One region of the Actinoplanes sp. NPDC049599 genome, then DNA from elsewhere that is predicted to be linked to it. Evidence: riboswitches for the same ligand, from Rfam matches in the RefSeq annotation. Region 1 holds a riboswitch; each other region holds the start of a gene.
What was found. A riboswitch is a leader RNA that binds a small molecule or an ion and turns the genes downstream of it on or off. The one in region 1 is predicted to bind cyclic di-AMP.

Region 1 (10,152 bases):
CCCGACGAACGCACCAAGCCCCCGGCCGCCAGGCCGGGGGCTTCGCCGTGCGTGGTCCTGGTCAGGCGGCGAGGGCCGGCGCGGGCTGATCGGCCGGCTCCGGCTCACCCTCCGCGGCCTCCTTGGCCAGCGAGTACGCCATCTGCAGGAAGTCGGACGCGGCCGTGGCGGTGAACACCGTGGCCGCCAGCCGGGTCAGCCGGGGCGCGAAGACCAGCCCGCTGGTCAGCCCGGTCGCCACCCACACCGCCAGGCAGAACGGGCAGCTGACCAGCTCGCCGATCGAGTGGCGCAGCGAGCTGCCCTGGTCGCGTACCTCCTCGTTGATCTCGCCGCTGCCGCCCGGCTCCGCGAACCGGGTGAACGGCGCACGCAGCGGGCTGGTGATCGCGTCCTTGGCGATCAGCCGGCTCAGCTTGTGCGTGGCGATGGAGATCAGCACGATGTCGGCGGTGGCGGGTCGCTCCGGCACCGGCCGCCCGCTGAGCCGCGCCGCGGCGGCCAGGCTGCCGGCGAGCACACCGAACGCGCCCATGGTGGCCACATAGCCGTCCAGCGGCCGGTGCTCGTGGGGCGCGTAGTCGCGTCGCAGCCGGTTCAGCCGGCCGCGTACCGAGGAGATCATGAAGTCGGTGGTCCTCTCAGAAGTCCCGGGTGAGCCGGATCGCTCGATGCTTGCCTGCACCGGTTGCCCGAGCGCCCTCCCACCAAACCCGCCGGTACGCTGAGGCACATGAAAGGGCTGTGGACCCCCGCGTGGATCGCGCGCCACGTCCTCGCGCTGGTGCTCGTGGCCGCCTTCCTCGCGCTGGGCTGGTGGCAGTTCAGCCGGGCCACCGAGGGCAACGCGCTCAGCTGGGGCTACACCTTCGAGTGGCCGGTTTTCGCGCTGTTCGTGGTGTTCATCTGGTTCCGCGAGGTGCAGCAGGAACGCCGGTCCCGCCGCCCCGCGCCGCCGGAGCCGGCCGCGGAGACCGGGGAACGCCCGGCCGTGCCGCAGCAGGACGCGCCGGTGACCGTCCGGCGCCCGGTGCGCGTGCCGGTGGCGAACGCGGCGCCCGTCGACGACGATCCCGAGCTGGCCGCCTACAACGAGTACCTGGGCTGGCTCGCCGCCCACCCCGGCGCCCGGCCGAGCGACTATCCCGGCCCGCGCACCAGCGCCAGTTGAGCAGCACCGAACCAGAAGGACGTGGAACGTGCAGGGAGCCCTGACCCGCTACCGGATCATCGCCTGGATCGTCGGCGTGGTCCTGATCACGCTGGTCGTCATCGGCATGCCGCTGAAGTACCTGGGTGACAACGACACCGTGGTGGCCACCGTTGGCCCGTTCCACGGTTTCCTCTACATGGTCTATCTGGTGGCGACCTTCGACCTGAGCCGCCGCGCGCACTGGCCGCTGGGCCGGATGCTGCTCGTGATGCTGGCCGGCACCGTGCCGTTCCTGTCGTTCTGGGCCGAGCGCGTCGTCACGCGCAAGTGGGTCCCGGCGGCCGCCACTCCCCCGCCGGCCATGGCAGAGTAGAAAAGTCACTCTACGAAGCGGAATTGTTGCCTGCCGTTATCGGGATCATTCTCTTATTTGTGATCATTGGCGCAAGTCACTCTTCGGGCTCTTGTGTTAATGCCGAGCGCCGATAAGTTAATGCGGTTGGTCCGGTCCGCAGCCACACCCTCGGTGGCGCCGGCCCACGCCGCCGAATCCTCGCCGGTGGAAAACGCGACCCCGATCCCCCAGGGTCACCGCCTCCGCCACGACGAACCGGGGAACCACACCGAAGCAGCACCGGGGTGAATCCGCACCAGCGGTAGGGCCTTCTTCCCGCCCGAACCCGTCAGCTAACCCGGTAGGCGGCCACAGCGGAAGAAAGGCCACATACCGTTGCCACACGCCCGCACGAGACTCCGTGCGCTGGTGGTCGCCGCCCTGGCGATCGCGATCACCGGCAGCGCCGCGACCTCCGCGCACGCGGAACCGTCGAAGAGTGAGCTGACGAAGAAGATCGACAAGGCGTCCGATCAGCTCGAGGACGTCGTCGAGTCGTACAACAAGATGCGCATCAGCCTGAAGCAGACCAAGGCCGAAGAGAAGAAGCTGGCCGAGTCCCTGGCGCCGGCCAAGGCCGCGCTCGAGGCCGCCGGCACGCAGATGGACAGCATCGCGGCGTCGGCGTACATGACCGGCCACGTCGGCACCATGAACGTCGTGCTCGAGGGCGCGGACAACCTCATGGACCGGATGAGCATCCTCGAGCAGATCTCCCGCAGCCGCGGCCGCGACATCGCGGAGTACCGCGCGACCACGGAGAACTTCGCCGAACGGCAGGCCGCCCTCAAGGCGACCCAGGCGAAGCAGACCGCCGAGGTCAAGGAGCTCGACGGTCGCAAGAAGAAGATCGAGGGCGACCTCAAGAAGCTGTACGCGATGCGCACCGCAGCCTACGGCTCGCCCACCGAGGCCGGCAGCAAGTACACCGGCAACATCCCGTCCATCGCGGGCTCGGCCGGCAAGGCGGTCACCTTCGCCTACAACGCGATCGGCCTCCCGTACAAGTACGGTTCCGGCGGGCCCAACAGTTACGACTGCTCGGGGCTGACCTCCGCGGCCTGGAACGCGGCCGGCAAGTCCCTGCCGCACAACGCCGCGGCGCAGTACAGCGCCACGACCCGGATCTCCCGGTCCGACCTCAAACCGGGCGACCTGGTCTTCTACCGCAGCAACGGGCACGTCGCCCTGTACGTCGGCGGCGGCCAGATCATCGACGCCTCCCGCGCGGGCCAGCCCGTGAAGAAGCGGACGATCGACATCATGACCCCCAACGGCTACGGCCGGGTGTCCTGAGTCACCGAGCACAGCAGAAGGCCGGTGTCCCCTCGGGGCACCGGCCTTCTTGTCGTTCGCAACGAGGGGAGGGGGTTACGCGGCCTGCAGGCCCTCGGCCCGGGCCAGCTCGCGCAGCCGGCCGAGCGCCTGGATCTCGAGCTGGCGGATGCGCTCCCGGGAGAGCGAAAAGCGCGACGCCACCTCGGTCAGCGAGTGCTCACGACCGTCCTCGAGGCCGTACCGGGCGCGCATGATGCCCGCCGAGCGGTCGTCGAGGTGGTTCAGCAGGCCCTCGATGCGCTGCCGCTCCAGGGCGGTCAGCACGATCTCCTCGGGCGACGGCGCGTCGCTGTCGGCGACCAGGTCGCCGAGGTTGGTGTCGCCGTCGTCGCCCACCGGGGTGTCCAGCGACACGGTGTCCTGGGCCCAGCGGGTCAGTTCGGTGACGCGCTCCACCGTCACGCCCAGGGCCGCCGCGACCTGCGCGGGCTCCGGGTCGGCGCCGAGCTCGCGGACGAGCTGGCGGGTGACGTTGCGCATCCGGTTGACGTCCTCGACCAGGTGCACGGGCAGGCGCACGGTGCGTTCCTGCTGGGCGATCGCCCGGCTGATCGCCTGGCGGACCCACCACGTGGCGTAGGTCGAGAACTTGTAGCCGCGCTCGTAGTCGAACTTCTCGACGGCGCGGACCAGGCCGGTGTTGCCCTCCTGGATGAGGTCGAGCATCGGCATGCCCGAGCGGACGTACCGCCGGGCGATCGACACGACCAGCCGCAGGTTGGCGCGAATGAAGAGATCCTTCGCCCGCTTGCCCTCGGTGACCAGCCGCTCCAGTTCCTCCCGGCTCACGCCGCGACGGACTTCGCCGGTGTCGAGCAGGTGCTCGGCATAGAGGCCCGCCTCGATTGCCTTGGAGAGGTCGACCTCCCTGGCAGCATCCAACAGCGGCGTCCGGGAGATTTCGTGCAGGTAGACTCCGACGAGGTCGCGTTCCTCGGCGACCTGGTCGGTCCTCATCACGGTGTTCTTCTCCACGTTGCCCACGGTCCCCTCATTGCCTTCACTAACCCTGTTACGGGCAATACCTGCGTCCATCAGCCCTCCCCGTAACGTCCGCAGTTCATGCATTGCGGTGCTGACACATACCTGAACAGTTGGCGCCCTGCGCTGATTCCGGCTGGTGAGTTGAAAGTGTCACGAGTGTCTGAGCGCCAGCTGAGAGCCGCGTGGATACTTACTGAAGAGGGCTCTCACCGGGGTATTCGGAGCCACACCCCGCGATGGATGCGTGATGAGACGCATACCCTCCGCCCGCTCCATGACACCACCGGCCCCTCTTTCGTCGCAGCGACGGGCATCACGGATCCGGCTGCGATGCTCATCACTACCCAGTACGGCCTGGTAGCCGATTGGGTTCACGTCCAGCATCGACAGGTTGCCGTCGGGCATGAAGCAAACGTCACGGCAAAAGCTCCCGTCTCCGGCCCGTACGGGAGCACCTGCCACGATGCGGCACGACAAGCCGCAGTTCACTCGCCCGTCCGGGTGACACCCGCGGGGCTGACGTCCGTTCGGCCGGTACCGCCACGCCGTTCCGCCGAGTCCCGGCCGGAGTGATGGAAAACACACCACTACGGTTCACGGTATGGAACGCAGTGTGCTGGTGACAGGCGGGGCAGGCGGGCTCGGCGGGGCCGTTGCCGAAGTGTTGCGCGAACAGGGCTGGCGGGTGGTCGCCCCGGTGCGGGCCGGCGCCACCGACCGGCTGCCGAAGGGTGTGCTCCCGGTCGAGGCCGACCTGAGCGAACCCGGTGAGGTCGCGGCGGCGGTGGCCCTGGCTGCGTCCGACGCCTCGGCGCCGCTGCGCGCGGTGGTGAACCTGGTCGGCGGGTACGCCGGTGGCGGCCTGGTGCACGAGACGCCGATCGACGACTTCGAGGCGATGCTGCGCGCGAACCTGCGGCCCACGTACCTGGTGACCGCCGCGGCGCTGCCGCAGCTGGTGGCCGCCGGCGGCGGCTCCGTGGTGTGCGTCTCCTCCCGGGCGGCGGTCGCGCCCTTCGCCGGCGCCGCCGGTTACGTGACCGCCAAGGCCGCGGTGCTGGCCTTCGCGAACGCCGTCGCCGTCGAGTACAAGAAGAGCGGCGTGCGCTGCAACACGGTGCTGCCGAGCATCATCGACACCCCGGCCAACCGGGCCGGCCAGCCGGACGCCGACTTCTCCCGCTGGGTCACCCCGGCGGAGATCGCCCAGGTCATCGGCTTCCTGGCCGGCGACGGCTCGGCGCCGACCAGCGGCGCCGCCATCCCGGTCTACGGCCGGGCCTAGAAACCCTCCGCCAGCTGGTAGGTGAGCACCGACGCGGCGGCGGCCAGCGTCGCCACGGTCACCAGCAGCGCCCGGGCATGGGCCACCAGCAAGGCTGCCGGGCGGCGCGGCGCCGGGAGCTCGACCGGCACGGCCGCAGGCGCCCAGGCGCGCAGGTGGCCCAGCAGCGCCTGCTGCACCTGCTCGGGGGTGCCGTTCGCGTCGACGATGACAAATTCGGCGTGCTCGGGCAGGGACTCGTAGGCGGCGGTGGCGGCGCGCAGGTAGGACATCTCCTCGTGGTCGTAGCCGCGGCGTTCGATCCGGTCGTACGCCACGGCCGGGTCGACGGCCAGCAGGAACGTCACGTCCGGCGCCGGGAACACCCGGTAGGCCAGCCGGGCGCGGCGCTCGGCCCGGTTGAGCCGCTCGGGGCGGGGCGTCTTGGCGTGCGCGCGGATGCTCGCGTACTGGCAGACCGCGTACCGGTCCATGATCGAGATTTCCCCGGTGACCCGGCGGCGCAGCAGCGTGCGCAGGATCGACAGCCAGCGCAGCACCGATTCGACCACGAGCATCACCTTGCGGCCGAGCAGGTGCTCGCCGTCCCGACGGCCGAGCGTGGCGGCGAGCCGGCCGAACCAGCGGCGGCCGCCGGCGTTACGCCGGTAGGTCGCGGGCAGGCCCCGCGCGGCCAGCGAGCCCGCCAGCAGCCGCGCCTGGGTGGTCTTGCCGGAGCCGTCGATGCCGACCAGTGCCACCGTGCGCAACGGGCGCCGGGCGGCGGTGGACGGACGTTGATCGTCGAAAGCGGGACGGGCGGACTCGAGGTCGGGGACCATACCCACCAACGGTACCCGGCGCAGTCACCCTCGGTTCCGGCCCCGCACGGACGGGGTCCGGGTGTGAAGGCGGGCAGCCCCGGGTAGTCGAGATGCCGTATGCACACCGATCGGATGCAGGGAGACCGTTATGCCGCACCGGGTGGACGAGGGCCTGGTCACCACGCTCAAACGGGTCGCCTCGGTGCTGAAACAGGCGGAGATCCCGTTCGCGCTCGGCGGCAGCTTCGCGGTGTACGCCCACGGCGGGCACTCCAGCGACCACGACGTCGACTTCGTGATCCGCGAGCAGGACAAGGCCCGCGCGCTGGAGGAGCTGTCCGCGGTCGGCTTCGAGGTGGAGCAACCGCCCGAGGACTGGCTGGTCAAGGTCTTCGACCAGGGCCGGATGGTGGACCTGATCTACCGGCCGGTCGAGTCGCCGGTCACCGACGCCACGCTGCGCGACACCGTCATGCGGCCGGTCGAGGCGATCAACATGCCGGTGCTGTCGGCTACCCAGCTGATGGTGCACAAGCTGCTGAGCTACACCCAGCACTACTGCGACTTCGCCACCGGCCTGCCGGTCGCCCGCTCGCTGCGGGAACAGATCGACTGGGACCGGGTGCGCGAGCTGACCGCGAAGTCGCCGTACGCGGAAGCGTTCCTGGTGCTGCTCGACCGCCTGGACGTGGTCGCGCTGCCGGGGCAAGCCCGTCTGTCAGTGGGGGGATGAGATGACACCACAGCTCGACGAATATCTGGAGGCGGAGATCCAGCGCCTGCTCACCGAGCACGGGGCGATCGCCGAACAGGGCATCACCCTGCAGCGCCGCGAGCACCTGCTGGTGCTCGGCGGCGAGGTGGAGAGCGCGCAGCGCCGCGACGAGATCTGCCGGCAGATCGCGGCGCACTTCCCGGACGTGGAGATCGCCTGTGACATCGGCATCGTGCGGGCCGCGGCGCCCAGTGAGGTGGAGGAGATTTCATGATCCGGATCGCCGCCGTGGGTGACGTCCACGTCGACAAGGACGTGCTGGGCCGCTACCGGCCCGCCCTGGAGCAGCTGCCGGCCGTCGCCGACGCGCTGCTGATCGCCGGTGACCTGACCCGGCACGGCACCGTCGAGGAGGCCAAGTGCATGGCCACCGAGTTCGGCGACGTGGGCGTGCCGGTCGTGGTCGTGCTGGGCAACCACGACCACCAGAGCGACCAGCAGGACGCGGTCACCGCCGTGCTGCGCGACGCCGGCATCACCGTGCTGGAGGGTGACACCACCGTCCTCGAGCTGCACGGGCACCGGCTGGGCATCGCCGGGGTCAAGGGCTTCGGCGGCGGGTTCGCCGGGGCGTGCGCCAGCAAGTTCGGCGAGCGGGAGATGAAGAACTTCGTCGGCACGACGGAGACGATCGCCGAGCGGCTCGGCGCGGCGCTGCGCGGGCTGGAGTGCGACGCGCTGGTGGCGCTGACCCACTACTCCCCGGTGCCCGAGACGCTGGTCGGCGAGCCGCTGGAGATCTATCCGTTCCTCGGGTCGTATCTGCTGGGGCAGGCCATCGACTCGGCGCCGACCGCGCTGGCCCTGCACGGGCACGCACACCACGGCAGCGAACGGGGACGCACGCCGGGCGGGGTGCCCGTCCGCAACGTGGCGCACCCGGTCATCAAGCAGGCGTACAACGTCTATCAGCTGCTGACCGACAACGTCGACGCCGGCCTCGCCACCGTCTGATCCACATCGGCCCTGCCCGGCCCCGTATTTTTGTGGCTGGTGCCCACTGTCACAGGTTTTCGATTTCGGGGCGTCGGGTACCAGATGCGCATGTCACTTTTGCTCTGGATCCTCGCAGTCATCCTCGTGGTCGCCGGCATCCTCGCGCTGTTCCGGCGGCAGATCCTCTGGGGCGTCGTCCTCATCATCGTCGGCCTGCTCGTCGGCCCCGGCGGCGTCAGCATCTTCACCAATTAGTCCGCCTCCCCCGGCATCCCTGACCGGTCACCACGACCGCACCGGGGCTGCCGTATGGCTACCTCTCGCAGGCAGCCATACGGTGGCCCCGGTTCTCGTTGGGTAGCGGGGCGCACACGAGGTGCGATGCCCCACATCGGACGTATGGCGTAATCCTCTGCGAACTGTTCCCGATGTTCGTGAGGGCGTGACGACAACGTGGCCGAGGTCCATCACTTCACCTATGGGGCCTTCAATCCGATCGCGGCGTACCTGCTCGCGGTCCTGGGGTCCTTCCTCGGCCTGCTCGCCACCGGCCGGGCGCGCAGCGCCCGCTCCCGCGGCCGCCGCAACCGCTGGCTGATCATCGCCGCGTTCTCGCTCGGCGGGGCGGGCATCTGGCTCATGCACTTCACCGCGATGCTGGGCTTCGACGTGCCGCAGAGCCCGGTGCGGTACAACCCGTGGTTCACCATGGCCAGCCTCGGCCTGTCGGTCGTCGCCGTGGGCATCGGCCTGATGGTCGTCGGCCACGGCCGCCGCAGCGTGCCGAAGATCGCCGTGGCCGGCTTCTTCACCGGCATCGGCGTGCTCGGCATGCACTACACCGGGATGTCCGGCCTGCACGTCTCCGGCCGGATCCACTTCCAGCCGGCGCTGGTCGTCGTCTCCGGCGTCATCGCCGTCGCGGCCTGCACCGCCGCGCTCTGGTTCGCCGTGTCGGTCAAGGGGCTGGGCGCGATGACCGGCGCGGCCGCGCTGATGGGCCTGGCCGTCTTCGGCATGCACTACACCGGGATGGCGAGCGTGTCGGTGGAGCTCAGCCCGTCCGTCTCCACCGCCGTGAGCGGCATCCGGCCGCTGCTCATGATCGTGCCGATCACGCTGGTCAGTGCCGCGCTGATCCTCGGCGTCGCGCTCAGTGCGCTGCAGGCGATGACCGATGAGGAGTTCACCGAGGGCGACGGGGTGCCGCGCCGCGGGATGCACGCCGAGAACCCCTGGTCGCTCAAGCAGGCGTCGATGAACGCGGCGATGCGGCGCACCCCCGGCAGCCGTCCGTCGCCCGGGGTCCGGCCCTCCCCGCGCCCGGTCCCGCCGCGGCCCAAGCCCGTGGCGGACGAGCCGCTGATCGACGTCCCTTCCTGATCGCCCGCCCACGCGACCGCGGAGTCCGGTATACCTGATCGGCATGGCGCCAAGGATGCTGCTGTCGATGCCGTTGCACGCGATCACCGAGGTGTACGGCGAGGCGGGCCTGCGCGAGCGGTTCTCCCTCGAGCTGCTCGACTTCCCACCGGACGACCGGCAGCAGCTCGAGCAGGCGCTGGAGCTGGCCGCCCGGCTGCACGCCGACGACCGGCGGGTCCGCGAGCCGTACCTGAACCATCTGCTCCGGGTCGCGATCCGGATCATCCGCTACTACGGCATCCACGACGTGGACGTGCTCACCGCCGCGCTGCTGCACGACGCGGTCGAGGACCATCCGGCGGAGCTGGCCGGGCTCAGCCCGGCGCTGAGCCATCAGGAGCTGACCGACGCGGCGGTGGCCGAGCTGGCCCGGCGGTTCACCCCGCGGATGGCCGAGCTGGTCCGCTCGGTGACCAACCCGGAGTACGACCCGGAACGCGACCGGCACGAGCAGTACCGCGCGCACGTGGCGGACAGCCTGGAACGCGACCCGTGGGCCCGGGTCATCAAGGTCTCGGACTTCACCGACAACGGCGTCGGTGTCATCCACACCACCTATGACAAGGCTCGCAGCTCGGCGATCAAGTACCGGCCGCTGGTGCCGAAGCTGCGCGAGCTGGTCGGCCGCCCGGACACCCCGCTGTCCGTCGCCGCGAAGGACCACATCCTGGACCAACTCGATTTAGCAGAAGAGCGGTTCGCCGCGATTCTGGACGGCTGACCCGCTCCGGCGCGGGCATCGCGGCTAGCCTGGGTGACATGCCATCCCCCACGACTGACTGGTGGCGCAGCGCCGTCATCTACCAGATCTACCCCCGCTCCTTCGCCGACAGCAACGGCGACGGGATGGGCGATCTGCCCGGCATCACGACCCGCCTGAGCGACCTGCGGCACCTCGGCGTGGACGCGGTGTGGCTCTCGCCGTTCTACCCGTCGCCGCAGCACGACGCCGGCTACGACGTGGCCGACTACCGCGCGGTCGACCCGATCTTCGGCGACCTGGGCGACGCCGACAAGATGATCGGCGAGGCGAAGGCGCTCGGCCTGAAGGTCATCGTC
Region 2 (10,152 bases), on a different contig from region 1:
CGCTGGGACTTCAGCATCACGGCGAACGCGCACACGACGATCTCGTGGGAGCGCGCGTATCCCTGCCGGTACGAGACGCTGGAGGTCGGCTACCCGCGCAATGACCGGCTGGTGGCCGCGGCGCCGGCGGAGGTCGCCGCGATCCGCGCCAAGCTGGGCATCGCCGACGGGGAACGGGTCGTCCTCTACGCGCCGACGCACCGGGAGTGGTTGCCGGCCGGGCAGCAGGTGCTGGACCTGGAGGCGTTCGCCGACCGGCTGGGGCCGGAGACAGTGCTGCTCGTCCGGGCGCACTACTTCCACGTGACCGCGGTGCAGCGGACCGAGGCCCGGCGCGGGCGGATCCTGGACGTGTCGGCGTACCCGGTGGTGGAGGACCTCTATCTGGCCGCCGACACGATGATCACCGACTACTCGTCGGCCATGTTCGACTTCGCCGTGCTGGACCGGCCGCTGGTCATCTTCGCCCCCGACTGGCCGGCCTACCGGGAGCTGCGCGGCGCCTACTTCGACCTGATGGAGCTGCCGCCGGGCGCGGTGGCGACCACCTTCGCCGACCTGGTCGAGGTCTTCGCCTCCGGCGCCTACGCCGGCGACCTGGCGGCCGCGCGCCGGGCCCGGTTCCGGGAGCGGTTCTGCTACCTCGACGACGGCAAAGCGGCGGAACGGGTCGTGCGCCGGGTGTTACTGGCCGGTACCAGTAAGTAAATCTTCCGGTAGCGGGGCCGGTGCGTCGGCCGCCCGTACGGACCCCTGAGTACCGCCACCTGCACAGACGATGCATTTAGTTGATCTTGAGCCGCCCGAAAATGGGTGACCATGTGGTGACTGTCGGCAAATGGCACGTTCACCCGATGGCAGGCATCGATGGCTGTAGTCACGCTAAGCCATCGTCGCAGCTCAAACGCAGGAGGTTGACGGTGTCCACCGTCGCGCTCAAGGACGTCACGAAGGTCTGGCCGGACGGTACGGTCGCGGTCGACCGCGTCAGCCTCGACGTCGAGGACGGCGAGTTCATGGTCCTGCTGGGGCCGTCCGGGTGCGGCAAGTCCACCATTCTGCGCATGATCGCCGGCCTGGAGGATCCCTCCGCCGGCGCCATCCTGCTCAACGGCGAACCGGTCATGGACCTCGCGCCCCGGGACCGCCAGATCGCCATGGTCTTCCAGGATTTCGCCCTCTATCCGCACATGACCGTCGGCGACAACATCGGCTTCCCGCTTAAGCTCTCCGGTCTCGAGTCCGGGCCGCGCGGCGAGCGGATCGGCGACGTGGCCAGCGCCCTGGGCATCGGTGACGTGCTCGGCCGCAAGCCCGGCCAGCTCTCCGGCGGCCAGCGCCAGCGGGTCGCCATGGGCCGGGCCATCGTGCGCCGGCCCGGGCTGTTCCTGATGGACGAGCCGCTGTCCAACCTGGACAGCGGCCTGCGCGCGGAGCTGCGCGCCGAGATCACCGGGCTCACCCGCGAGCTGGGCGTCACCACCATGTACGTCACCCACGACCAGGCCGAGGCGCTGACCATGGCCGACCGGGTGGCGATCATGCGCAAGGGTGTGCTGCAGGACCTGGGCACCCCGACCGAGGTGTACGGCCGCCCGGCCACCCTCTACGTCGCCGCCTTCCTGGGCGCGCCGCGGATGAACCTGCTCGAGGCGTCGGTCTACGTGCACCTGGACCGCTACATCGCCCTGAACCTCGGGGAACAGGCCCTCTACCTGCCCTGGAACGACATCCGGGCGCGCGCCATCTCGCATTACCACGGTGAGCGGATCGTCGTCGGCATGCGGGCGGAGGCGCTCACTCCGGTCGCCCCGGACACCCCGGGCGACGTGCTGCAGGGCCGCATCCGCTACCTCGAGCACCACGGCCACGAGTCGCTGGCCTTCCTCGACATCGGCGCGACCGCCGTGGTGGTCGACGAGCTGGGCAAGGCGGTCACCGAGACCGACGCCGAGACCGGGGCGCTGCGGCGGATCGGCGGGGCGTTGCAGCGGCTCACCGGGCGTGCGGACAAGGCGGTGCTGGAACGCGAGCAGACCGAGAAGGCGTCCGTGCTCAGCGACCCGGGACGGCACCACCGGCGGCCCGCCGAGCTGGCCGTGCGGCTGGCGCCGTACCCGGCGGTCACGCCGGGGCATCCGCTGGCGATCAACGTGCGGATGGACGCCCTGCACTTCTTCGACGAGCGCGGTGATCGCATCGACGTCGGTTGGCGCTGACGCCCGGCTCCACCGGCCTCTCGACGGCCCTTGACCTCATGGCATATCGTCCCGCCTACGTCGGTGCGATGGCGTATCGACGTCGTTGAGGTGAGGAGGGGACGGCTGTGGCTCAAGCATCCGGACTTCTGGTGATCGAACGGATTCTGCGCGACCGGCAGGGCATCTGGCAGCAGGTGGTCGAGGACCGATCCCTCACCCGCCTGACCGGGCAGATGCTGCTCAGCTCCATGGTGGCCCTGGCCTGCTACGGCGCCGTGCTCGGCTCGTTCCACAGCGTGTGGATGGCGATGACCTCGGCGGTGAAGCTGCCGCTGCTGTTCCTCGTCACGCTCGCCATCTGCCTGCCCACGCTCTACCTGTTCAACCTGGTCTTCGGCGCGCGGCTGTCGGTGCGGCAGTCGCTGTCGCTGGTCATGGTCGCGCTGACCGTCACCGCGATGCTGGCGCTCGCGTTCGCGCCGATCGCGCTGTTCTTCCTCATCACCGCCCCGGACTACGGCTTCTTCAAGCTGCTGAACGTGGCCATCCTGGCGCTCTCGGCCCTGGTCGGGCTGCGCTTCCTGACCGGCGGCATGCGGGTGCTCAACGAGAACGGCCTGCTGGCGCCGGAACCGCCCGTGGTGGAGAAGGCGCCCGCCGCCGTGGCTCCGGGCGGCACCGACGCCGCCTCGGCCTCGAGCCCGGCCGCCGGGCCGGCCAACGGCAGCGGTGGCACCGCGACGCTGACCGCGCCGGCGCCCGTGCAGGCCGCGCCCGCGGTCCCGCCGGGCTACATGCTGACCCCCATCGTGAACCCGCACCAGCGCCCGGTCCGGCCGTCGAAGCAGACCCAGGCGACGCCGCCCAGCATGACCCTGCTGTACGTGTGGATCCTGCTCTTCGGCTTTGTCGGCACCCAGCTGGCGTGGACCCTGCGGCCGTTCTTCGGCAGCCCGGGGATGAAGTTCAGCCTGTACCGGGAGATCGACGGCAACTTCTACGCCGAGATCCTGCGGACGCTGTCGCACCTGTTCTGAGCTCTTTTCGGCTCTCTTGACTGCCACGGAGGCGGTACACGGCGTAGGCTGCTCGGCGGTGGAAGAAACCGTCGACCACGATGTGCCGCGTCCGGCTCCGGGCAGGGAGTCGCCGGACGCCGCTCGTGTGCACGCAGCCGCGGTGCCCGCCGATCAATCGACCCTCCTGGATCGTCCGTTCGGCCGCGACGAGATCACCGTGGTCCGCCACGAGGTCTCGGCACGGCTGGACGCCGGTCCGCTCGGCGAGCGACTGCACGGCTTCGTGCTCGCGATCAACGAAGTGATCACGAACGCCGTGCTGCACGCCGGTGGGCAAGGTCGCATCGTGCTCTCGGTCACCGGCGCGGCGGTGTGCTGCACGGTCACCGACTCCGGGCCGGGCATTCCGGAGCAGTACCGCCGGCCGCCGGAGGTCCCGGAGGCGTTCGAGGTCGGCGGCCGGGGCATCTGGCTGGCGCACCAGCTGTGCGACGAGGTGACGATGGCGACCGGCCCCATTGGGACAACTATCGAACTATGCGTGCGGCTGCCCGGCCGCGAGACCACGTCTGGCCTGCTCAACGAGGGTGCGGCGGCCGGCTGAACGGGGAATGAAACGCCGTGGAAATGTGATCGTGGGCATTGAGGCGTGTCGGCGATCCGGGGCGACTACATTGGGCCAGTGCTCGGACTACCTCCTCATGTGACAGCATGCCTCTTCGATCTCGACGGCGTGCTCACCCAGACCGCCCTGGTTCACAACGCGGCGTGGAAACAGACCTTCGACGCGTTCCTCCGGACGTGGTCGGAGCAGCAGGGGCAGCCCTTCGTGCCGTTCGATCCGGGCGCCGACTACCACCAGTACGTCGACGGCCGGCCACGCGCCGACGGGGTCCGCACATTTCTCGCCTCTCGCGGCATCACCCTGCCCGAAGGCACGCCCGGCGACGGTCCCGACGCGGAGACCGTCAACGGCATCGGCAATCGCAAGAACGAGCTGGTCCTGCAGAAGATCAGCGAAGGCGCCGTCCAGGTCTACCCCGGCTCGGTCGACTACCTGCACGCCGTCAAGGCCGCAGGCTTGCGCCGGGCAGTCGTCTCGGCCAGCGCCAACTGCGCCGACGTGCTGCGCGCGGCCGGCATCGCGGACCTCCTCGAGGTCCGCGTCGACGGGGTCACCGCCCGCGAGCAGAATCTGCCCGGCAAGCCCGCACCGGATACCTTTCTCCATGGAGCAAAGCTGCTCGGGGTGGCGCCGGAGCAGTGCGCTGTGTTCGAGGACGCGCTAGCCGGTGTCGCCGCCGGCAAGGCCGGCGGCTTCGGCATCGTGATCGGTGTGGACCGGGTCGGCCAGGCCGACGCGTTGCGCGAGCACGGCGCCGACATCGTCGTGCAGGACCTCGCCGAACTCCTTAAGTAATCCCCTTACAGACTTCTTCTCAGTTGCGAGAGGCACCACCGTGATCCGTGAACGGGCCTACCCCGTCGATCCCTGGCACATCAGGGAGACCCGGCTGGACCTGGACCTGCTGGCTCAGTCCGAGTCGGTCTTCGCCCTGGCCAACGGCCACATCGGCCTCCGGGGAAACCTGGACGAGGGTGAGCCGCACGGCCTGCCCGGCACCTACCTCAACTCGTTCTACGAGCTGCGGCCGCTGCCGTACGCCGAGGCGGGCTACGGGTTCCCCGAGTCGGGCCAGACGATGGTCAACGTCACCAACGCCAAGCTCATGCGCCTGCTCGTCGACGACGAGCCGTTCGACGTGCGATACGGCGAGCTGCGCTCCCACGAGCGCACCCTGGACCTGCGCGCGGGCACGCTCGAGCGGGTGGTGGAGTGGGTGTCGCCGTCCGGCCAGGCGATCCGGGTCCGCACCGTCCGGATGGTGTCTTTCACTCATCGTGCGATTGCCGCCTTCCTGTACGAGGTCGAGCCGCTCGACGCCTCGGCCCGGCTGATCCTGCAGTCCGAGCTGGTCGCCAACGAGCAGCTCCCGCCGACCAGCAAGGACCCGCGGGTCGCGGCGGTGCTGGATCACCCGCTGCAGGCCGAGGAGATGCTGGAGCAGCGCACCGGCGGCCTGCTGGTGCACCGCACCAAGGCCAGCGACCTGCGGATGGCCGCGGCGATGGAGCACCTGGTGGAGACGCCGGGCAAGCACGCGGTGACCACCGAGGGCCACCCGGACTGGCTGCGCACCACCGTCGCCTGCAAGCTCGAGCCGGGCCAGAAGCTCCGGGTCGTGAAGATCGCCGCGTACGGCTGGTCCAGCAACCGGTCGCTGCCCGCCGTGCGCGACCAGGTGGGCGCCGCCCTGGCGAGCGCCCGGCTGGACGGCTGGGAGGGTCTGGTCGAGGCGCAGCGCGAATACCTGGACGCCTTCTGGGACCACTCCGACGTCAAGGTCGAGGGGGACCCGGAGGTCCAGCAGGCCGTCCGCTTCGGCCTCTTCCACACGCTGCAGGCCGGTGCCCGCGCCGAGCAGCGCCCGATCGGCTCCAAGGGGCTCACCGGCCCGGGTTACGACGGTCACACCTTCTGGGACGCCGAGACCTTCGTCCTGCCCGCGCTGACCTACACGCAGCCGGCGGCGGCCGCGGACGTGCTGCGCTGGCGGCACTCCACACTGGATCTCGCCCGGGAGCGCGCGCAGACCCTCGGCCTGCAGGGCGCGGCCTTCCCGTGGCGCACCATCCGCGGGCAGGAGTGCTCGGCGTACTGGCCGGCCGGCACCGCCGGGTTCCACATCGGAGCCGACATCGCCGACGCCGTACGGCGCTACGTCTCGGCCACCGGCGACTTCGAGTTCGAGCGCGACTACGGGCTGGAGCTGCTCGTCGAGACCGCCCGGCTGTGGCGCTCGCTCGGGCACCACGACCGGCACGGCCGCTTCCACATCGACGGCGTCACCGGCCCGGACGAGTACACGGCCGTGGTCGACGACAACGTCTACACCAACCTGATGGCGCAGCAGAACATGCTCGCCGCGGCGGACGCGGCCAAGCGGCACCCGGAGCTGGCCCGCAAGCTGGGCGTGGACGACGAGGAGTCGGCCTCCTGGCGGGACGCGGCGGCGTCGGTGCACATCCCGTACGACCGGGAGCTGGCCGTGCACCAGCAGTCGGAGGGCTTCACCCGGCTGGCGGAGTGGGACTTCGACAACACCCCGCCGGAGGCGTACCCGCTGCTGCTGAACTACCCGTACTTCGACCTGTACCGCAAGCAGGTGGTCAAGCAGGCCGACCTGGTCATGGCGATGTACGTGCGCGGCGACGCCTTCACCCCGGAGGAGAAGGCCCGCAACTTCGCGTACTACGACGCGCGTACCGTGCGGGACTCGTCGCTGTCGGCCTGCATCCAGGCCGTCATGGCCGCCGAGGTGGGCTTCCTCGAACTGGCCCACGACTACCTGGGCGAGGCCGCCCTGATGGACCTGCACGACCTGCACCAGAACGCCCGCGACGGCGTGCACGTGGCGTCGCTGGCCGGCTCCTGGATCGCCCTGGTGGCGGGCCTGGGCGGCATGCGGGACTTCAACGGCCAGCTCTCCTTCGCGCCCCGGCTGCCGAGCCGGATCAACGGGCTCGAGTTCTCGCTGCTCTGGCGGGGCCTGCGCCTGCGGGTGGAGGTGACGGCCGAGGAGGTCACCTACTCGCTGCGCAACGGTGGCGGCTCGGCCCGCCTGGACCTGCTGCACCACGGCAAGGAGGTCACCATCACCCAGGTGAAGCCGGTGGTGCTGGCGATCCCGCCGGCCGCGCCGACCGGCCCGCCGCCCGGACAGCCGGCCGGCCGGGCCCCGGTCCGCCGGGCCACCGGGGTCTGACCCGGAAACGACGAAGCCCCCGTCCTCCGCGAGGAGGACGGGGGCTTTTCCGCGCTGCCGCGCTAAAGCATCGAGACGTGTACGTGGTCCGTGTGGTCGCTGGGACCGCTGTACGACTTCCAGCCGGTGGCGGGGAACCAGATCTGCTTGTTCCAGATGACGTAGAGGATGCCGAGCCGGTCGGCGTTACGCACCAGGAAGGCCATCAGGTTGTTGCCGTACTCCCGGGTGTCCCGGTTGTGCCAGGGTGCGAAGCCGCTCTTCTGCAGTGACCAGTCACACGCGCGTCCCTTGGGATGCTCGAACGGCCCGCCGTTGCGGTGACAACCGACGAATCGGTTGAACTTCGCCTTCTTCACTTCCTTGTACATGTGGAACGTGCGCCCGGTGATGCAGCCGCCGGTGGTCGGGTCGTCGACGTTGCACGACTCCGGGCTGAACTCCCCGTCGGAGTTGCGTGGCGCCGGTGCGGCCACCGGTGACTTGGCGAGCACGAAGCCGCCCGTCACGGTGGTGCCGCCGACCTTGGCCAGCGCGTTCTCGGCCGACTCCTTCTGCTTCTCCATCAGCGCGAGGTTCTGCTTCTGCGCCCGGACCTCCTGGTCGAGGCGGGTCTTGGTGGCAGTCACCTCGTCGATGGCCGCGTAGAGCTCGCGCAGCTTGCCGTTGTTGAGGGCGTTGATCTCCTCGAGCGAGACCGCCTTGCGCAGGAAGCCGTCCGGGGTGTCGGTGTTGAGCAGGAAGCCCATCGTGGAGATGCCGCCGGTGCGGTACTGCTGCGCGGCGACCGCGCCCACCTCGGGCAGCAGCAGGTCCCGCTTCGCCTCGGCGTTCTTGACCTGCAGGGCGAGGCCCAGCTGGGTCTTGGTGGACTTCTTGACCGCCGCCTTCGCCGTCAGATAGCGCCGACCGGTGGAGTCGAGCACATCGTTCAGCAGCGGATTGTCGTCGCCGTCGTCGGCGGTTGACGACTTCTTGGTGTCGTCGGGGTCGGCGTTCGCCGGGGATGCGGGGGAGAGCATCATCGTGACCGCGGCGAGCGGAGCCAGGGCGAGGATCAGCCACCGGCGGGGTCTTGCCGTCATTCAGAATCCTTCCACGTGACCACCGGCCGGGTTAGCTGACGGGTTCGGGACGGAAGCGATCCCTACCACTGACTCGTGGATTCACCCCGGTACTTCTGTGGTTCCCCGGCTCATCTCGCGACGATTAGATGGTGGGCTGCCGGCACCTTGGGGGCAGCGCCTTCTGGCAGTAACCGGCGGCCAGCTTACCTGACAACAGCCCCGCTGACAGTGCTGCCGCGGGGGTAAAACCGTTACCGGGTAACGACTTTCCGTTACCACTCGATGGAATAACGCAGCTCATAGGCCGTAACGACGTATCAATGTGAGTCGTTGCATTCTCTCCGGCATTCCTCACCCGCAGTGGTCGGTCGATTGCTCACTGTGTGACGACTGTCGATTCCTAGCATTGATGGGTAGTGTTCGTCACGGTCTCAGCGCAGACCGCCGCCTAATCGCCGCAAGGCGAGCCGGGGACCCACCCGAAGTAATGGGGTGAATCCGATCCGTGCGCCGCGCGGATCGGTAGGGATCACTTCCGTCCCGAACCCGTCAGCTAACTCGGTCGGCGGCCGACGGAAGGAATGTTCGTGAGGCTCAATCCTGCCCGCCGGCGATTAGCGACCGTGCTCGCGGCGCTCGTCGCCACCACGGGGCTGGCCCTCGCCGCCCCGACCTCCGCCTCCGCCGCTCCCCGTCCGCTCGCCGCGCCGGGCGACTCGGGCGACGACGGCGAGGGCGGCTCGAAATCCCTCATCCAGCAGCTCGAGGCGGCGTCCAAGGGCTTCGTCGAGGCCAAGGAGGCGCTGGAGCGCTCCAAGAAGCGCCAGCAGCAGCTCACCGCCAAGCTCAAGGAGATCGACACCGAGCTCGGTCCCAAGCAGGCGGCCCTGGACGAGATCGTCCAGCAGTCCTACCGCACCGGCCGGCTCGGGCCGATGACGGCGCTGATCACCGCCGACTCCACCGGCAGCATGCTGGACCGGGCGCGGACCCTGGAGACGATCGCCGTCAAGCAGGACCGCGCGGTGCGCGATCTCAAGGACGCCAAGGTCCAGCAGGAGCAGGCGAAGGTCGCGATCGACGCCGCCGTCCGGGACCAGCAGCGTCAGCTCACCGTCATGGCCAAGCGCAAGAATCAGGCGGAGGGTGCCCTCAAGGCCGCCAACGCCGCGAGCGGGTCGAGCGGCGAGTCGAGCGACTCCTCGTCGTCCGGCGGCGAATCAAGCGGCGGTGGCAGCAGCTCCCAGGCCGCGGCCGCGCCCCGCAACTCGGACGGCTCGCTGCCGAGCGAGTCGTGCAGCCTCAACGACCCGACCACGTCGGGCTGCATCTCGCCGCGCACGCTGCACGCGATGAAGGAAGCGAAGAAGGACGGTTTCACCCGTTTCGTCTCGTGCTTCCGTCAGCAGAACAGCGGTGAGCACCCGAAGGGCAAGGCTTGCGACTTCGCGGCCGACAAGAACGGCTTCGGCGGCGACGCGACCGGTGCCAGCCGGACCTACGGCAACCGGCTGTCGACCTACTTCATCAACAACGCGAGCCGGCTCGGCGTGCTCTATGTCATCTGGTTCCGCCGGATCTGGCTGCCCAGCAGTGGCTGGAAGTCGTACTCCGGGGCCGGCGGCGATCCGTCGAGCGATCACACCAACCACGTGCACCTGTCGATGCGCTGACACCGGGAGTGCGGGGCCTACCGCTTGACGTAGGCCTCGTACTCCTTCAGCACGTCCTCGGTGGTGCCGTCGGCGCGGATCACGCCGGACTCCAGCCAGATGGCCCGCTCGCAGGTGTCCCGGATCGACTGCTCGCTGTGGCTCACCAGGAAGACCGTGCCGGCCTCCTTGCGCAGGTCGCGGACCCGCTGCTCGCTGCGCCGGCGGAACTTGGCGTCGCCGGTGGCCAGCGCCTCGTCGATCAGCAGCACGTCGTGCTTCTTGGCGGCCGCGATGGCGAACCGCAGTCGCGCGCCCATGCCGGAGGAGTACGTCCGCATCGGCAGCGAGCTGAAGTCGCCGCGCTCGTTGATCCCGGAGAAGTC
Region 3 (10,152 bases), on a different contig from region 1:
CCAGCGCGGCGGCGACGGCGGCCGGCGTCATCCCGGCCTCCAGCGCGACCGCGGCGGCGGCGAGCGTGTTGCCGACCTGGTGGCGGCCGGTCACGGCGAGCCGCACCGGCGCCTGCCCGGCGGGGGTGACCAGCGTGTACGCCGCCCGCCCGCGCTCGTCCAGGGTCACGTCGACGGCCCGTACGGTGGCTTGTGCCGACTCGCCCACCAGCACCACCCGCGCGGCGGTCCGCGACGCCATGGCCGCGACCAGCGGGTCGTCGGCGTTGAGCACCGCGACCCCGTCCGCGCCCAGCGCCTCGACCAGCTCGCCCTTGGCCCGCGCGGTGCCCTCGACGGAGCCGAACTCACCCAGGTGCGCCGCGCCGACGTTGAGCACCACGCCGATCCGCGGCCCGGCCAGCTCGGTCAGGTAGCGGATGTGCCCCGGCCCGCGGGCGCCCATCTCGAGCACCAGGAACCGGGTCTGCGGGTCCGCCTTGAGCACCGTGTACGGGAAGCCCAGCTCGTTGTTGAGCGACCCGGCCGGCGCCACGGTCGCGCCCAGGCGGGCCAGCAGCTGGCCGATGTAGTCCTTGGTCGTGGTCTTGCCGGACGAGCCGGTGAGCCCGACGATCGTCAGCTCCGGCAGCCGCCGCGCGACGACGGTGGCCAGCGCGGCCAGCGCCCGCAGCGGGTCGTCCACCACGATCCCGGGCTGCCCGGTGTCCCGGGTGCCCAGCACGCCGACGGCTCCCGCCCGCACGGCGGCGGCCGCGAAGTCGTGGCCGTCGACCCGTTCGCCCACGAACGCGACGAAAAGGCCGCCGGGGCGCAGCGCCCGGGTGTCGTACTCGACCCCCGCGGTGACGGTGGCGGCCGGATCGGCGTTGACGAGCCGGCCGGTGGTGATCGCGGCGATCTCGTCCAGGGTCATCCGGATCAAGCGGCACCGCCCGCGCGTGCGGCCAGCGCCGCGGCCAGCTCGATCCGGTCGTCGAACGGCAGCACCTGGCCGTCCACCTCCTGGCCTCGCTCGTGTCCCTTGCCCAGCACCGCCACCACGTCGCCGGGGCCGGCCAGCCGGACCGCCTCGTCGATCGCGGCCCGGCGGCCGGCCACCTCGATGATCTTCGCAGCCGCGGCGGCCTGCTCGGCGCCCTGCCGCACCGCCGCCCGGATCCCGGCCGGGTCCTCGCTGCGGGGGTTGTCGTCGGTGACGACCACCAGGTCCGCACCCCGCGCCGCCGCCGCGCCCATCAGCGGCCGCTTGCCGCGGTCCCGGTCGCCGCCGGCGCCGATCACGCAGACCAGGTGCCCGCCGCGGGCCGTCGCCAGCTCGCGCAGCGCGGCCAGCGCGGCGACGATCGCGTCCGGCTTGTGCGCGTAGTCGACCACCCCGAACACATCACCGGGCGAGTCGACCCGTTCCAGCCGGCCCGGCACGCCCGGGCAGGCGGCGATGCCGTCGGCCGCGACCTGGGCGTCCACCCCGGCCGCCACCAGGCAGGAGAGGGCGAGCAGCGCGTTGGCGACGTTGTGCCGCCCGGGCAGCGCCACGCCCGCGCGGACCGCGCCGGACGGCCCGTGCGCGGTGAAGCGCTGGCCGAACGCGTCGCCGGCGATGTCGCTCGCCGACCAGGTGGCCGCGCGGTCACCGGCGGCGGAGTAGCTGATGGTGGCCGGCTTGGCCAGCGGCCGCAGGGCCGGCTCGTCGGCGTTGAGCACCTCGAAGCGGCACCGGCCGTCGAACAGCTTCGCCTTCGCCGCGAAGTAGTCGTCGGCGTCGGCGTGGAAGTCCAGGTGGTCGAGGCCGAAGTTGGTGTAGCCGCCGACGGTGAAGCGCACCCCGCCGACCCGGCCCATGGCCAGCGCGTGGCTGGACACCTCCATCACCACGGCGGTGACCCCGCGCTCGACCGCGGCGGCCAGGATCGCGTGCAGGTCGGTGGCCTCGGGAGTGGTCCGCACGCTCCGCACGACCAGGTCACCGAGGCGGGTCTCCACGGTGCCGAGCAGCCCGGTGGTCAGCCCGGCGGCCTGCAGCCCGCTCTCCACCAGGTACGCCGTGGAGGTCTTGCCCGCGGTGCCGGTGAGCCCGATGACGGTGAGCCGCTCGGTGGGGTCGCCGTAGATCCGGGACGCGACCGTGCCGAGCACCGCGCGCGGGTCGTCGGCGACCAGCACCGGCAGCCCGGCGGCGACCGCGGCGTCGAGCCCGGCCGGGTCGGTCAGCACGGCGACCGCGCCCGCCGCGACGGCGCCCGCGACGAACTCCACGCCGTGCCGGCGGGAGCCCGGAAGCGCGGCGTACAGGTCACCGGGGTGCACCTCGCCGCTGGCGTGCGTGACGCCGCTGACCTCGGCATCCGGGCCGGTCAACCGGGCGCCGACGAGCGTCGCGAGGTCGGCCAGCCGGGACGGCCGGACTGTATGGGGACGGGGAATGCCGGACACGGCGTCAGACCCTACCCGGTGCCCGGCGTCCGGCTGCGGACGCCATCCACACGCCCTAGCCCCTCAGTTTGAAGGTCGGCTCCGGGTTACCCGACGGCGGCACCCGGTAGTGGCGGAGAGCGGAGGACATCATCTTGCTGAACGCCGGGGCGGCCACGTCGCCGCCGGTGCCGTCCGGCACGTCCGCGAAGACCCCGATGACGAACTGCGGGTCCTCGGCGGGCGCCATGCCGATGAACGAGCCCGCGTTGTGCTTGGTGTACTGCCCCTCGACCAGCATCTTGCCGGTGCCGGTCTTGCCCGCCACCCGGTAACCGGGCACCGCGGCCCGGCCGCCCGTGCCGCCCTCGGCGTCGACCACCGACTCCATCATCTCGCGCAGCTCCCGGGCCGTCGTCGCCTTCAGCACCCGGTGGGTCTCCGGCTCCGGCGCGGGCTGGACCGAGCCGTCCTTGCCGGAGATGGTCGCCTTGATCAGGTGCGGCTGGATGTACGTGCCGTCGTTGGCGATGGCGCCGTACCCGGCGGTCATCTGGATCAGCGTGGCGTCGACGCTCATGCCGATCGGCACCGAGCCGGAGGCGGAGCCGCTCCACTCGTCGGGCGCCAGCAGCCGGCCGGTGGCCTCGCCGGGCATGCCGACGTTGGTCGCCCGGCCGAGGCCGAACTTCTGCTGGTACTCGTACAGCTTCTCCTTGCCGAGCTTGTCGGCGATGCGGATGGTCCCGACGTTCGACGAGTACGCCAGCACACCCGGGATGGTGAGCCGGGTGCCGGCCGGCAGCCGGTGGGTGTCCACGAAGTCGTAGCCGCCCCGTTCGAGGCCCGGGCCCACGGTGATCAGCGAGTCCCGGTTGATCAGCCCCTCCTCCAGGGCCGCGCCGATGGTGAACGCCTTGTGCGTCGAGCCGGGGTCGGCGATGACGCTGGTCGCGACGTCCTCGCGGTCCTTGGGCGCAAAGTCCGCCGGCTTGGCCGCGTTGTACGCCGGGTAGCTGGCCTGGGCCAGCACCTCGCCGGTCCGGGCGTTGAGCACCACGGCCGCGGCCACCGTCGCGTTGCTCTTCTCGCCCTGCTGGCTCAGCACCCGCTGCACCTCGAACTGCAGGTCGCGGTTGATGGTCAGCTGGATCGACGAGCCGGGCGAGGCGCCGGTCTCGCGGTGGTAGCCGCCCGGGATCTCCTTGGCCAGGTCGCCCCGGCCGATCTCGAAGACCTTCTTGCCGTCGGTGCCGCGCAGCAGCGTGTCGTAGCGGGCCTCCAGGCCCTCCAGGCCGGTGTGGTCGTCGCCGGTGAAGCCGATCAGGTTGGCCGCGAGGTCGGCGCCCGGGATGTCGCGCCGCTCGTCCCGGTCGGAGCCGATGCCGCGGATCTTCATCGCGGCGATCTTGTCCGCGATCGCGATGTCGACGCCGCGGGCCAGATATTCGAAGCGGGAGGCGCCGCCGCCGGGCCGCTTCTTCTTGGCCATGAGCTGGATCAGCTTCGACGGCGGGATGCCCAGCTCCGGGGAGAGCTGGGCGGCCGCGGCGACCGGATCCTTGATCATCTCCGGGTCGGCGTAGATGTACCGCGCCTCGACGCTGTGCGCCAGGGCCTCACCGGAGCTGTCCAGGATGCTGCCGCGCGGCGCCGGGAGCACCACCTCGGTGAGCCGGTTCTGCCGCTGCTTGAGCAGGCTCTCCGCGGACGCGGCGGAGCCGCCGACCTGGAGCACGACCAGCCGCACGCCGATCGCCACGAACAGGGTCAGCGCGAGCACGGTGCCCAGCCGCAGCCGGCGGGTGCCGTTGGCGAGCCGGGGCGGCGCGGCCGGGATCAGCGGCGCGGGCCGCCGGGTGCCGGGGCGCGCGGGTGCCGCCGCCCGGGCCGGCCGGCCCGCCGGGGCACGCCGGGGTCCGGGTGGGGCCGCTACCTTGCGCTCGCGGGCCATCCGGGCGCTTGCATCGGTACGGGTGGCAGCCGCGCCCCGCCGCGGGTTGGCCGTGGCCCGGTTACGCCCGGCGCCGGCGGTCGCCCGGCCACCCCGGCGCGGCGTCTCGTCCCACTCGTCCTCGTCGGCCCGGGTGCGCGCCCGCGCCGCCCGCGCCGGCTTCTCGGCCGGCTGGTCGCGCTTGTCCCGCCGCGGCTCGCGGGCCTGGTCGCGGCGCTCGTCCGGCTTGCCCCGCCCGTCGCGGTCGCGGCGCTCGTCCGGCTTGCCCCGCCCGTCGCGGTCGCGGCGCGGGGGCGGCTCCTCGTCGGTCTCCCGGCCCCGGTCGCGGACCGGCCGGCCGCCGTCCAGGACCTGCAGCGCGGGACGGAACGGGTCGGTGTTGCGGCCGGTGCGCGGCGACCGGGTGCGCTGGTCGCCCTCGCGCACGGTCCGGCCGCGCGGTGTGTACGCCCGCGCGTCGCCGATGCCACCGAAGCCACGCGTCCGGTCGTCCTCACGCCCGGAGGCCTCGGCGGGTGGCTGGTCGCCAGAAGCGCCGCGCCGGGGCTCCTGGCCCCGGCGCGGTGTCCCGTTGACGCGGGGCGGCACGCGTTACCGCCCGGTCGCCGAGGTGGCGGGGTCCTGCGCGGTGACCGCCACCTCGCCGCGGCCCGGCGTCGGCACCCCGAAGATCTTGCCGTCGGGCAGCCGGATGTACGCCGGGTTCTCGGCCTTGACCAGGCCCAGCCGGCGGGCGGCGGCGTCCAGGCTGCCCGGGCTGTTGTTGGCGGCGATCTGGTTCTCCAGGTCCTGCTGCTGGGAGTCCAGCTTGGCCTGCCGCTTCTGCAGCGAGTCGATCCGGAACGAGTTCTCCGCCGTCTTGGTGTTGATCAGCAGGATGCCGAGCACCCCGGCTACGACGATCGCCACCACGAGCGCGATGAACGGCGCGCGGGGTGCGTTGATCGGCGCGGGCGGCGCCACCCGCAGGCGCGGCGACGTGATCGGGTCACGCTGCTGCTCGGCGGTCAGCTTCAGGGCGGCACTGCCCTGGGTGGCACCGACGGTCGGGTAGCGACGCGCCCCCCGGGCGCCACCGCCCGTCGCGGCACCGGTCGTCGTCCCGGCCGGCGTGCGCCGGCCCTTGCCAACCTGCTCCGTGGTCCGGCCCCCCGACCGCGGCGCAGTGGTCATGCGCTCGCTCAATGTCCCTCCCCCTCCTGGTGTTCCCCCGGGCGTAACCGCCCTTGTCCCCCGTGCGTTGTAGACAGTCGAGGCCGTTCGCGGGCGGCCCCGGTCGTCTGGTCCTGCTGGTCGATCCGTTCCACCGCGCGCAGCTTCACCGAAGCCGCCCGCGGGTTCTCCGCCACCTCCGCCGCGCTGGGCAGCTCCGACCCGCGGGTCAGCAGCCGCACCGAAGGACCCGTCCCGGGCAGCTCGACCGGCAGGTCGATCGGCCCGGTGCTGCGTGCCCTCGCGGCGAAGGCACGCTTGACGATCCGGTCCTCCAACGATTGGTACGACATCACCACAAGGCGCCCCTTCGGTGCCAAGTGGTCCAACGCCGCCGGAACCGCGGCCTCAACCGCGGCGAGTTCCGCATTTACCTCAATACGTAGCGCCTGAAACGTTCTTTTCGCTGGATTTCCACCCGTTCGCCGCGCGGCGGCCGGGATCGCGTCCCTGACCAGGTCCGCGAGCAGCGACGTGGAGACGATCCGGGCCTTCGCGCGGGCCTTGACGATCGCCGAGACCACCCGGGTGGCGAACTTCTCCTCGCCGTACACCCGCAGGATGCGGACCAGCTCGCCGGGCTCGTAGCCGTTGACGACGTCCTCCGCGGTGATCCCCTGCGACTGGTCCATCCGCATGTCCAGCGGCGCGTCCCGGGCGTAGGCGAACCCGCGGTCGGGCTCGTCGAGCTGCAACGACGAGACGCCGAGATCGAACAGGCCACTGTGGAAGCTCCGGTGGCCGAGCTCGGTGAGCACCGCGGGCAGCTCGTCGTAGACCGCGTGCACCAGGTGCGTGCGGTCCGCGAACCGGGCCAGCCGCCGCCGGGAGTGCGCGAGCGCCTCGGTGTCCCGGTCGAGTCCGATCAGGACCACCTCCGGGTGCCGCTCCAGCACCGCCTCGGCGTGCCCGCCCAGGCCCAGCGTGAAGTCGACGTGCACCGCACCCGGCAGCGCGAGGGCGGGGGCGAGCAGCTCGAGACAGCGCTCGAGCAGCACCGGCACGTGCGTGCCGCGCAGCTCCCCCATGTCGACCCCCATAGCCAGCTCTTTCCGCGCTCACCCGGTCCGGCCCGCACATCGACTCCTCGATGCCGGCCCGCCCGGTCGTCCGTCCGTACCGCCAGATCCCCATCCGCTCGTGCCCGTTGCCATCGGGCGCGCCCGACCGGACACACGCCTGGCACCGGGGAAGAGGCGCCAGGAGCGGGAGCGGCTGGAGATCTCGCAGTACGGCAGCAGCGACGTCCGGGCCGTTGCACAGCCCACAGGTGCCACGCCTCACAATCCGCCGGGCAGCACCCCCTCCTCGATGTCGGCGAAGTCGTCCTCGCTCGCCGAGAGGTACTGCTCCCAGGACTGCTTGTCCCAGATCTCCACCCGCGTGCTCGCCCCGATCACCACGAGCTCGCGATCCAGCGCCGCGTACTCCCGCAGGTGCGCCGGGATGGTGACCCGGCCCTGCTTGTCGGGGATCTCGTCGTGCGCGCTGGCGAAGAACACCCGGCTGTAGGCCCGGGCGGCCTTGTGGGTGACCGGCTGTTCGCGCAGCTGGCCCGCGATCCGCTGGAACTCCGGCATCGGGAAGACGTAAAGGCAACGCTCCTGCCCCTTGGTGATCACGACACCTCCCGCCAACTCGTCGCGGAACTTCGCCGGGAGGATCAGTCGGCCCTTGTCGTCCAGGCGCGGGGTGTGCGTGCCGAGAAACATCGGCCCAACCCCCCTGCCCCCCGGCACCGATGCAGAGCCAGCTCTGCGCGGACCGCCTGTCGTCTGGGCCGGCAAATCCTCTCGGAGGCGTTCCTCCGCAAGACCCTGCCACTGCGCTCCACTCTACTCCACTTCCCTCCACCCGCAACCAGAATGACGGCTTCTGCGAACCGGATTCGCGGATGTATCCGCACGTCAGAGCAGGTGGGGCGGAAGTGGAGGGCGGAGCGCTCGCGACCATGGTCCACTTTCCGACATGCCGCCCACCCGGGCACGAAAGTCCCCCGAAATCGGGCGTTGGGGAAGGGCCGGCTGCCCTTCGGCACCGTGCCGGGGAGTGAAGTGGAGGGAAAAGTGGTGCGGACACGACAGCGGGGCGCGACCCCGTCCGGGTCGCGCCCCACTGAACTGTCGTACTGCTCTACTTAGTGCTGTCTCACGCTGTGCTACTCAGTGCTGTCTCACGCGGAGACGAGGCGGCGCACGACGTAGTTCTTGCCGTACACCTTCTGCTTCTTGACCTTGTCGCCCGAGTGCGGCGCGGCCCACATGTAGCCGCCGCCGGCGTAGATGCCGACGTGCGTGCCGTACGAGCCGGACCGGAAGACCAGAAGGTCGCCGGCCTTCTTGTTGCCCTTGCTGACAGCCTTGCCGTACTTCTGCTGCGAGTTGGCCTTGTGCGGCAGCTTCTTGCCGGCGGCCTTGCGGTAGACGTACATGGTGTAGCCGGAGCAGTCGAACCGCTTGGGCCCGGAGGCACCGAACCGGTACGGCGCGCCCTTGTGCTTCTTCGCCTCGGCGATCACCTTGGCACCGCTGACCCCGACCTTGATCCGGGTCGACGGGGTGGCGACGGACTTGAAGCCCTTGGTGCCGGCGAACACGGTGCGGTAGTACGCCGAGTTCGCGGGCTTGCTCCAGAAGGTGACAGTGCCCTTGGAGTTGCTCGACTTGGTCTGGTAGGTCTTCCAGGCCTTGCCGGCCTTGGACCTGATCTGCAGCCGGACCTTGCCGCTGGTGACCGCCTTGCCGGTCTTCGGGTTGATCAGCTTGGTGGTCACCTTGACCTTCGTGCCCCAGGCGATCGACTTCTTGTTGTACGAGGTCTTCACGCTGGGCTTTACCGTCACCGCAGCAGCGGTGACGGGGGCCGGAGCGGCGGATGCCGGTGCGGTGGCGACCAGCTGGCCGGCGCAGAGGCAGAGACCCAGTGACAGAGCGACGGGACCGGTGCCGATGGTGCGACGGCGCCGGTGCGAGGTGCTTTCGTGCACGGTAGAGATATCCCTCCGGCACGCCTGCGAGGTTAGCTGTCGGGTTCGGGCGGGAAGGTTGCCCGGCCACCGCTGGTGGCTTCACCCCAAGGTCCGCATCGGTACGCCGCGAGCGGCGTGCCACGGGACCGGATCTGGGTCCCCCGTCCCTGCCCCCGTATGCCTGTGTTGTCGTTCGCAATCATGGTCGCGCCACCCGGACCGGGGCAGGGCTCGGCGTGGTCCGTGGTGGTGCGAGCGGCGAGCGGACGCTTGCCGGCACCACCCTTGCTACCCGAAATCGGCGTCGGCCGCTGGCCCGTGCTCGACTACTCAACGTGTTTGGCACATGGACGACTGTCCGGTTTGTAACCGGGCCGTGACAAATGCCAGCACCACGGGTAGCAGATCAATTACAGTGCGTCGAAGGTTACGGGTGAAACACAACACATAAAAAGCCCAGGCGGGGTGATCATGGGCGGCGGCCGGGTCGGGAGATTGCGGCCGTAAACGCCCCCAGCGGCGCAAACTCGGCGACGGACGGCGCCGGGGAGATCATCCGTTCGGTGGAGGTGCCCGCCCCACCGCCCGGACCGGTGAGCGGGACCCGGGACCACTCGACGTAGTGTCCGTTTCCGGTACCCTCGTCGCCGTGACGGACGGGAAGATGCCCCTACGGGCCAAGGTCGCGACCTCCGTGTCGCGAACCGCTGCGGCGCTCTCACGGGCGGCGGGCCGCGGCGACGGCTCGGTGATCGGCGGGTGGATCGGTCTCAAGATCGATCCTGACCTGCTGAAGAACCTGGCCGCCGGCCGCGCGATCGCGCTGGTCTCGGGGACCAACGGCAAGACGACCACGACCCGGTTCACCGCGGCCGCCCTCGGCGTGCTGGGCCCGGTCGCCACCAACTCCTTCGGCGCCAACATGCCCACCGGGCACACCTCGGCCCTGGCCAAGGCCGGCGCCACCCCGTTCGCGGTGCTCGAGGTCGACGAGCACTACCTGGCCCGGGTGATCGACGAGACCACACCGCGGGTGGTGGCGCTGCTCAACCTGTCCCGCGACCAGCTCGACCGCGCCAAGGAAGTCGCCATGATGGCGCAGATGTGGCGCACCGCCCTGGCCGCCCACCCGGACGTGCACGTGGTGGCCAACGCCGACGACCCCATGGTGGTCTGGGCGGCGATCAACACCGCGCACGTGGTCTGGTTCAGCGCCGGCCAGCGCTGGCACGACGACTCGTTCGTGTGCCCGGAGTGCGGCTCGCCGATCGAACGGGCCAACGGCGACTGGCGGTGCACCGGCTGCCCGCTGCGCCGCCCGCAGGCCCAGTGGACCGTCGAGGACGACGGCGTGGTCGACCCCCGCGGCGACTGGCACCTGGTCAAGCTCCAGCTCCCCGGTCACGTCAACCTCGGCAACGCGGCGACCGCGCTGGCCGTCGCCGCCGAGTTCGGCGTACGGCCGATAGAGGCCGTCCCCCGCCTGGCCGGGGTCGCCTCGGTGGCCGGCCGCTACGCCCAGGTCGAGCGCGACGGCCGCAACATCCGGCTGCTGCTGGCGAAGAACCCGGCGAGCTGGCTCGAGGCGTTCGACATGGCGGAG

Region 2: another riboswitch for cyclic di-AMP. It lies ahead of ACIBQZ_RS00720 (coiled-coil domain-containing protein); the one in region 1 lies ahead of ACIBQZ_RS09355 (NlpC/P60 family protein).
Region 3: another riboswitch for cyclic di-AMP. It lies ahead of ACIBQZ_RS18140 (C40 family peptidase); the one in region 1 lies ahead of ACIBQZ_RS09355 (NlpC/P60 family protein).

What each region holds. Positions count from the first base shown of each region.
Region 1 covers NZ_JBITLX010000004.1:78,581-88,732, forward strand. The annotation lists gene ACIBQZ_RS09340 (DUF1360 domain-containing protein) at 62-625, opposite strand; gene ACIBQZ_RS09345 (hypothetical protein) at 734-1,171, shown strand; gene ACIBQZ_RS09350 (DUF3817 domain-containing protein) at 1,200-1,526, shown strand; cyclic di-AMP (ydaO/yuaA leader) riboswitch at 1,736-1,869, shown strand; gene ACIBQZ_RS09355 (NlpC/P60 family protein) at 1,917-2,843, shown strand; gene ACIBQZ_RS09360 (RNA polymerase sigma factor RpoD/SigA) at 2,919-3,920, opposite strand; gene ACIBQZ_RS09365 (SDR family NAD(P)-dependent oxidoreductase) at 4,471-5,154, shown strand; gene ACIBQZ_RS09370 (dTMP kinase) at 5,151-5,975, opposite strand; gene ACIBQZ_RS09375 (nucleotidyltransferase) at 6,106-6,690, shown strand; gene ACIBQZ_RS09380 (hypothetical protein) at 6,692-6,946, shown strand; gene ACIBQZ_RS09385 (metallophosphoesterase) at 6,943-7,686, shown strand; gene ACIBQZ_RS09390 (GPGG-motif small membrane protein) at 7,777-7,923, shown strand; gene ACIBQZ_RS09395 (MHYT domain-containing protein) at 8,122-9,051, shown strand; gene ACIBQZ_RS09400 (HD domain-containing protein) at 9,095-9,814, shown strand; gene ACIBQZ_RS09405 (alpha-amylase family glycosyl hydrolase) at 9,853-10,152, shown strand, end outside.
Region 2 covers NZ_JBITLX010000001.1:146,676-156,827, forward strand. The annotation lists gene ACIBQZ_RS00690 (CDP-glycerol glycerophosphotransferase family protein) at 1-708, shown strand, start outside; gene ACIBQZ_RS00695 (ABC transporter ATP-binding protein) at 921-2,219, shown strand; gene ACIBQZ_RS00700 (hypothetical protein) at 2,351-3,238, shown strand; gene ACIBQZ_RS00705 (ATP-binding protein) at 3,381-3,824, shown strand; gene ACIBQZ_RS00710 (beta-phosphoglucomutase family hydrolase) at 3,903-4,640, shown strand; gene ACIBQZ_RS00715 (glycoside hydrolase family 65 protein) at 4,681-7,047, shown strand; gene ACIBQZ_RS00720 (coiled-coil domain-containing protein) at 7,110-8,132, opposite strand; cyclic di-AMP (ydaO/yuaA leader) riboswitch at 8,136-8,273, opposite strand; cyclic di-AMP (ydaO/yuaA leader) riboswitch at 8,550-8,698, shown strand; gene ACIBQZ_RS00725 (coiled-coil domain-containing protein) at 8,696-9,787, shown strand; gene ACIBQZ_RS00730 (ABC transporter ATP-binding protein) at 9,805-10,152, opposite strand, start outside.
Region 3 covers NZ_JBITLX010000009.1:3,142-13,293, reverse strand. The annotation lists gene murF (UDP-N-acetylmuramoyl-tripeptide--D-alanyl-D-alanine ligase) at 1-925, opposite strand, end outside; gene ACIBQZ_RS18165 (UDP-N-acetylmuramoyl-L-alanyl-D-glutamate--2,6-diaminopimelate ligase) at 922-2,436, opposite strand; gene ACIBQZ_RS18160 (penicillin-binding transpeptidase domain-containing protein) at 2,492-4,957, opposite strand; gene ACIBQZ_RS18155 (hypothetical protein) at 4,961-5,542, opposite strand; gene rsmH (16S rRNA (cytosine(1402)-N(4))-methyltransferase RsmH) at 5,551-6,621, opposite strand; gene mraZ (division/cell wall cluster transcriptional repressor MraZ) at 6,862-7,293, opposite strand; gene ACIBQZ_RS18140 (C40 family peptidase) at 7,755-8,423, opposite strand; cyclic di-AMP (ydaO/yuaA leader) riboswitch at 8,574-8,751, opposite strand; gene ACIBQZ_RS18135 (MurT ligase domain-containing protein) at 9,214-10,152, shown strand, end outside.